Bremerella alba: one gene and its partner. The protein of the gene in region 1 binds, or shares a complex with, the protein of each later gene. Links are inferred from orthologs where the notes say so. Each region holds a gene or a part of one and is shown on either strand. Other genes may lie near its edges.

Evidence for each region.
Region 2: the proteins of smc (region 1) and HOV93_RS02195 are in contact, whole or in part, in a crystal structure (PDB 3ZGX), measured with the Bacillus subtilis proteins. The link is inferred for Bremerella alba from one-to-one orthologs.

What each region holds. Positions count from the first base shown.
Region 1 is NZ_JABRWO010000011.1:30,250-34,680, forward strand. What follows is about bases 1-4,115. They hold smc (chromosome segregation protein SMC), read left to right. Parts: upstream 1-312; coding sequence 313-3,915; downstream 3,916-4,115. Other genes in these bases: HOV93_RS18690 (flagellar basal body P-ring protein FlgI), read left to right, coding at 1-252. Outside these bases: HOV93_RS18700 (hypothetical protein), read left to right, coding at 4,168-4,431. UniProt on the Bacillus subtilis protein: Required for chromosome condensation and partitioning.
Region 2 is NZ_JABRWO010000001.1:560,649-563,897, forward strand. What follows is about bases 42-2,974. They hold HOV93_RS02195 (segregation and condensation protein A), read left to right. Parts: upstream 42-1,083; coding sequence 1,084-1,866; downstream 1,867-2,974. Other genes in these bases: HOV93_RS02190 (hypothetical protein), read left to right, coding at 42-939; HOV93_RS02200 (MBL fold metallo-hydrolase), read left to right, coding at 2,028-2,867; hemW (radical SAM family heme chaperone HemW), read left to right, coding at 2,881-2,974. Also shown: more of HOV93_RS02190, read left to right, coding at 1-41; more of hemW, read left to right, coding at 2,975-3,249. UniProt on the Bacillus subtilis protein: Participates in chromosomal partition during cell division. May act via the formation of a condensin-like complex containing Smc and ScpB that pull DNA away from mid-cell into both cell halves.

The DNA of each region.
Region 1 (4,431 bases):
GGCGAAATCATCCGGAATGTCTTCGCCTTGCGAAACGAGGGTTTCCTGACCGCTCGCGTCGAAGTGAACGCAATGCCGCGTCCCGATCGCAATTATGTACGCTCGGAAGAGTTGATGGCCAAAGAGTCGGTATCGGAAGAAAATTTCACGGATAACTTCTCCCAGTCGTCAGAACCTGCCAAAACCGAAGAGTCTTCCGAGGTAACCACCTACGCGGAAGGGGATGACACCTTGATCCCGTCGTTCGATTAGAGGACTCTAAAGTGTTTATCCACTGTGTTCCTTTAATCCGTCACTCCGTCGGAGCCGAATATGCTGAAGGCCTTAGAGCTTCACGGCTTTAAGAGTTTTGCCGACAAGACTCGCCTGGAATTCCCTGAGGGAATAACGGTCGTTGTCGGCCCTAACGGTTCCGGCAAATCGAATATCGTCGACGCGATCAAGTGGGTCTTAGGGGAGCAGAGCGCCAAAAGCCTGCGTGGCAAGGAGATGGCCGACGTCATCTTCAAAGGCTCCAGCGCCCATGGCCGCAAGCCGATGAACGCCGCCGAGGCGACCATCGTGTTCGATAACGCCGAAGGCACTCTGCCCATCGACGCCCCGGAAGTGCACGTCACCCGACGCGTCTTTCGCAGCGGCGAAGGCGAATATCTCATCAACCGGCATCCCTGTCGCCTGCGTGATGTGAAAGACCTCTGCCGCGGCACCGGCATCGGAACCGACGCGTACAGTATTATCGAGCAGGGCAAAGTCGATACGCTGCTTCAGGCATCGCCCCGCGATCGCCGCGCTGTGTTTGAAGAGGCCGCCGGGATTAGCCGCTTTAAGGCTAAGAAACTGGAAACGCAGCGACGTCTCGACCGTGTCGATCTGAACCTGGTGCGGCTGTCCGACATTGTCGAAGAAGTTGGCTCGCGCTATCGCAGCATCAAAGCCCAGGCTGGCAAAGCCCAGAAGTACCGCGAATATACCGAGCGTCTTCAATTGCTACGAACCGTCGTGGGGATGGAAGACTGGAACAGCCTATCGGTCCGTGTCGAGAAGTATTCCAGCGAACTGGAAGCACTCCGCTTAGATCAGGCCAACGCTCAGCAGGTGATCAGCACGGCGGAGGCCGGCCTGGAAGGTGCGGAAGCAAAGCTGTTCGAGCTGCAATCGATCCTCACGCAAAAAGAAGAGCAGCACGCGAAGCTGGCCCAGCGTCTGGCGACCTTGCATTCTTCATCCGGCATGCAGTACCGCTTGCTGAATGACCTGGAGCAGGAGTCGACCTCCCTTTCGGTGAGTCTGGTCCGCAATTTCGGTTCGCTGCGAACGCTCACCGCCGACCTGGCCGCATCGCAGCAACTGCTCTCGAAGGCGAAAACGCAGCGTGATGTGGTCTCGGCTGACCTGGAAAGCGTCGAAGCTGCCACCCAGGAAGTGCAAGCTGAAATCGAAGCCAAACGCGAGCAAGGCGAAACCAACCGTCAGCAACATCTAGAACTGCTGCGGAACGTCTCGACGCTTGACAATGCCTTGGGCGCCGTGAAGGCCCGTATCGAGAGCGACCAGAACCAACTGGAAGCGATCGAGAAGAACATCGAACGCGACGAGACCCGCCTGGGTGAGCACCGGAGCGAGCTCGAGCAGTTGACCCAAGACGAAGGGGGCCTGATCGAGCACCTTTCGACTGCCAAGGCGGAAGTGACCGACGCGAAAGGATCGCTCGGGAAGCAAGAGCAGGAAGCGGCTGACATTCAGGCTGACTTAGACGCATTGTCTCGCCGCCGGGCAGTTGCCGCGGAACGGGCCTCTGTGCTCGATGAACTGGAGCGTACCAGCGAAGGGGTCAACTCCGGCGTCAAGGAAATCCTGTCCCGGGCACGTGTCGAGCGACTTCCTTTGTTTCAATCGGTGATTGGCCTGGTCGCCGACGTGGTGCGGGTTGATGTCGAATATGCTCGGCTGATCGAAATTGCCCTCGGGGATTCGGCTCAACTGGTGATCTTGGAAAATGGCGAGCTGCTGCAGCAAGTGCTGGAGCGAGAAGTGATCTTCCCAGGCCGCGTCGGTTTGCTCGACATGCAGTCGCTGCCCGATCCCCAACACGACGAACCCTCGGGACTGCGGCACGAACCAGGCGTGATGGGGAATGCCCTCGACTTTGCCGAAGTGGAAGACGAATTCCAGCCGGTGGCGTCCTTCCTGCTAGGTGGCATTTGGTTTGTCGACAATGCTCGCAGCGCGTTGGAACTCAAAAAACGTTACTCGCAGCCGCTACGCTTCGTCACACGCGACGGTGAAATGCTCGAGGCCGACGGTCGTGTGTATGCCGGACCGACGACCAACGTGGGTGGAATCATCTCGCGGCGTAGTGAATTGCGGGCTCTTCGCAATGAAGTCGAGAAGCTCCAGCAAGCGTTAGAGAAGAAGCAAGCGAGTCTCGAAGAAATTCAGTCCGCCGTCGCCCAGCAAAAACAGGCCTTGGAAGATCTGGTCGGACAGCAGCAAGAGGCCTCGTCGGTACTCACCGAACATCGTCTGGTGAAGCAGCGGCTTGAGTCGCGAATCGCCGATGCGGACTCCGAGCTGTCCAAGCGAATCGAGCAGCGGGAAACGATTTCGGCTCGTATCGAGAACGATCAGAAGCAACTGAACGATCAAGAGCAAGAGCTTGCTTCGACACGGGAAACAATCACCCAGTTAGAACACGACAGCGAAGAGCTGACCCAGGCCCTCGGGGAACTAGAAGCGAGCCTGAGCGATAGCCGCAGTCAGATTACCGGCCTGAAGGTGGAATTGGCCCGGTCCGAGCAGCAGGTCGAAGCCCATCAGGCCAGCAGCGAGCGGCTGCAAGCCAACCTCGATGAACGGAAGACTGCGGTCGAAGAGATTCAAACGGCCATCGGCCTGAATCGTAAGAAGCTTGAAGGTCAGCAGCTGGAAATCCTCCGGGCCACCAGCGAGTACGCTTCGGCGATGCTGCAGCTGACCGAGTCGCAAGAGCTGCTGACAACCGAGCGTGCGGCTCGTAAGGACCTGGAAAAAGAGAAGTCCGGACATACGGCCAAGCTGGTCGAAGCCCGGCAAAAGCAGCGTACTGCCGACGATCAGCTACACCGCAAGGAGCTGTCCTTTACCGATCTGCGGCACGAACGGAGCACGCTCGAGCGGCGTTTGCGAGACGACTACCAAATCGAGATATCCGAGGTCGATCTCGATACTGAAGAAATCGAACTGCCTGGTGATCGGGCTGCAATCGACGAAGAGATTGCCGACCTGCGCCGCAAGATTAGCAACATCGGTTCGGTCAACATGGAGGCCTTGAAAGAGCTGGACGAATTCCAGGCCCGCTTCGAACAGCTCGATGGCCAACTGAAAGACCTGACCGAGGCGAAGGAGTCGCTCGAGAAGATCATCAGCAAGATCAACATCGACAGCCGCCGCCTATTCGAGGAGACGCTGGAAACGGTTCGTAGCAACTTCCAGGTGATGTTCCGCCGCGTGTTCGGTGGCGGTTCGGCCGATATTATCATCGAAGAAGGAGTCGACATCCTGGAAGCCGGCATCGATGTCATCGCCACCCCCCCCGGCAAAAGCTCGCTCAACATCTCGCTGCTTTCCGGTGGCGAACGTGCTTTGACGGCTGTTACCTTGCTGCTGGCCATCTTCCAGTTCCGCCCTAGCCCGTTCTGTATTCTGGACGAAGTGGACGGCCCTTTAGACGAAGCCAACATTGGCCGCTTCGTCGACGTGCTGAACGGATTCTTAGATTGGACCCGCTTCGTCATCGTGAGCCACTCGAAAGCCACCATGGCCGCCGCCACGACCCTGCACGGCGTGACCATGCAAGAGTCCGGCATCTCGAAACGCGTGAGCGTGCGTTTCGACGATGTGAACGAAACGGGTGACGGCGATATCTCGGTGGCTTAAGTCTTAGTGCGGTTGGGCTCGCATTCGATGCCACGGACCTGTGTCGGCAGGTAGTTAGTTCTTTTGCTTCTCTTTTGGAATTATTGATTGACTAGGTTGGCATTGCAGTTGCATAATGATGTCACGTGATACCCAGGGTGTTTTTGGCTATTTTAGCCCCGGTTCTGCTCAAGAACCCAGCATGTCCAAGGGCGGATAGCTTTAAACCGTGGCATCCCCTTCAATTCAGGCAATGTACAAGGCCGAGTTTTTATGAGATCGACGAAGGAATTTGACGGCTGGCTGGTATTACTCTTGGTTGGGTGTCTATCGACGGCCACCGGGTGTATCGCTGCCGACGACGGCTGGAACCGTCAGGCAGTCGACGGCATGGTAACGCTGCATGGCGAAGCGTTAGATTCTGGTGCGATCAGCTTCGAGCCTATGGATTTGTCTGCGGGAACGAGCGCGGGGACTGAGATTCATGATGGCCAATTCGCAATGGATCGATCGGCAGGCCTTCCTCCGGGTGAATAC
Region 2 (3,249 bases), on another replicon or contig:
CGCACACTGCGTTTGTCGGCAGTTGAGAAGTTTTCCGACCCTGGACAATGGAAGCTCGTTCAAGCTTTCATTCAGCGGTACGGTGCCGACCTGTTCACGCAACACTTTTTTAACCGTGGTAACATTCGCAGCATCTTGCATGGCGGCGTGGAAACCTGGATCGAAAAAGTTCGCCAGCAATGGCCTGAAGAAGACTGGCCCCTGTTCATTCAGGCCATGGGAACCAATATCAATCGAACCGAAGCGATTGCGTGCTTCAGTATGGTGTTAGAAGCAGTCCTGGAGAATTTCGCCGAGTATCGCGATTACAACAGCACGACTACGCAGAGCGACCGCGGCGAGTACCTGTACATGTTCCTCGACTTCCTACGTTTGCGGACCGCCTACGATCGGGTCTCTTGGAATCTAAAACCGATTGTCATGACGCACGAAGTTTTGGTTCGGACCGGGCACGCGGAAGCAGCCCAGATGTGGCGCAAAGCGTTAGCGGATCGCATTGAAGACGAAGCAGACAAGTATGTGCAGAAGCTTGGCACACTACAGCGCGAGTACGCCATGCAAATGCCAACAGTGGCCGATCGTATCAAGGAACGTTTTGTGCGACCGTTGGCAGTCGACCGGATCTGCTCGCTAGTCGAACAAGCGATGACCAACATGGGCAGCGAAGACGCCGACACGGCTTTCAAGCTTCTTGTCGACGAGGCAGAAGCGTTGGTCGAAGAGCCCAGTGGCGTGGGGCTCGATATCCCGGCTTGGCTCAAGGCCTTAGATGAAGAAGTGACCAAGGTCGAACTCGAAGCTAGCTTCTCAACCGAAAACGAAGCCTGGCAACCTGGCGAAGCGATTCCGCTCAGGAAACTCTCTCTGGAAGAAGTTCACGATCAAATCGACAGCTGGACCACCCATTTCCCTTCCGGTGGAGACGACGAAGAGGAATAATGGGTTAGTCCCTCAGATCTTCTCCCCTCGCCTCCTTGGTGAGAGGGATAGGATGAGGGACTGAAGCAGGTCCAAAGATCACCCCCTTATTCCCACAGACAGTGGAGAGGGGACCAGATGTCGTGAAACAACAGGTACGAATCAATGAACTTTCGAGTTGAAATTCCCATCTACCGGGGGCCGCTCGATCTTTTGTTGTACCTGGTCCGCAAGCACGAACTTGACATCGTCGACATTCCCATTGCTCAGGTAACCAAACAATATCTGGCCTATCTGGATATCCTCAAGGCCATGGATGTCAACAGCGTGGCCGACTTCCTAGAGATGGCCAGCACGCTGATTGAGATCAAATCGAAGCTTGTCCTGCCCCAAGCCGAAGACACAGACGAAGAGGCAATTGACGATCCGCGCGAACAACTCGTCGAACGTCTTTTAGAATACAAGCGATTCAAAGACGCCTCGAGCTTGCTGGAAGATCAAGGTCGCAACTGGCAGCGGCGTTTTACCCGCATTGCCGACGACCTGCCACCGCGCAAGGTCGATATGGCCGACCAACCGATCAATGAAGTCGAGCTATGGGACTTGGTAAGCGCGCTCAATCGCCTGCTGAAAGACAATAAGGCCCAACAGCCGACCAATATCGTTTACGACGACACGCCGATCCGCGTACACATGAAAGTCGTTCACGAGCGGATCGTTCAAGAGGGAAAGGTCCGCTTTCACACTCTTTTTCCGCCAGATGCGGCCAAGACCCGAATCATTGGCATCTTCCTCGCCCTGCTGGAACTGATCCGCCACTATAATACGCTGGCACATCAGGACGAGGGCGACAACGAGATCTGGCTCACCGCCGGCGAAGGATTCTCGGCGAACGTCCAGTTTGAAGATGTCGATGAATACAAATCAGGAATAACATCTGCGGAGTGAACCTAACTTCACAGAAGGCCGTCCTTCCCTTCCTCGACCCACGGCACCTCGATTAGGTGTGAACCGCTTTCATGGCGATTTGATACCGAATTAACACTGGCCTGCCCGATCGAGGGTGATGACGAAACACGACGAGATACACAACTCAAACTTTCACGATCATGCTCGACAACGCACCACTGCGAAAAATTGAATTTAACGGACTGACGATCGAGGGCTATTCCCGCGCGGCCGTTCAAACCTATTGGCGCATTCCCGAGATGAAGCTCGGCTTCGATCTTGGTCTACAGCCGTGGGACTTCATGGGCACGGCAACGTGGTTTGTTTCCCATGCCCACCTAGATCATATCGCTGCGCTGCCGGTGTATGTCTCGCGTCGCCGGTTGATGAAAATGCCTCCTCCGGTGATCTATATGCCGGAAGTTGCCGTCGGCCCGGCGCTACAGGTACTCAAAGCTTTTAGCCGATTGGATCGCGGAAAGATGCCGTGCACCATTCATCCTGTTCAGCCAGGAGACGAAATCGAACTCTCGCGTGAGTTGGTCGTCAATACCTACGAGACCAAGCACACCGTCCCTTCGGTTGGCTATATCGTTTCTCAGCGACGCCGAAAATTAAAAGCGGAGTATCAAAAGCTTCAAGGAGAGCAAATCCGTGACCTGCGAATTAGTGGCACCGAAGTCACCGAAGAGCATCGTCATCCGCTCTTGGCTTACCTGGGAGACAGCCGAGCCGAGGCAATGGATGACAATCCGCAGTTCTATGAAGCGGACATTCTAATTATGGAAATGACGTTCGTCTCGCCCGAGCATCGTAAGGAAAAGATCCACAAAATGGGTCACATTCACTTAGATGACGTGGTGGCCCGCCAGACTCGTTTCCAGAATCAAAAGATCATCGCCTCGCATTTTAGTACGCGGTACAACAATCGTCAGATCCAAGAGCATGTCAAAGCCAAGCTGCCGGACATGCTCGACGGTCGACTGCATTTATGGTTGTGAGCGTTCACTTCTCATGAGCGACCCCCACGCTATGAACGAGTCGCCGCGTAGTGCTTACATCCATGTCCCCTTTTGTACGCACCGCTGCGGCTACTGCAACTTCACGGTCATCGCAGGCCGCGACGACCTAACCGCTGCTTACCTGGAAGCGATCGAAAAGGAACTTCAACAGCTCGATCAGCCGCACGAGGTCGACACGCTTTTTCTAGGAGGTGGAACTCCGACCCACCTTTCGCCACCAGAACTCGAGCGGCTGCTTTCCTTGGCAACGACATGGTTTCCCTTAGCCGAAGGTGCCGAGCTAAGCGTGGAAGCCAATCCGATCGATATCACACCAGAGAAAGTCGCCGTCCTTCAATCCGCTGGCGTCACTCGTGTTAGC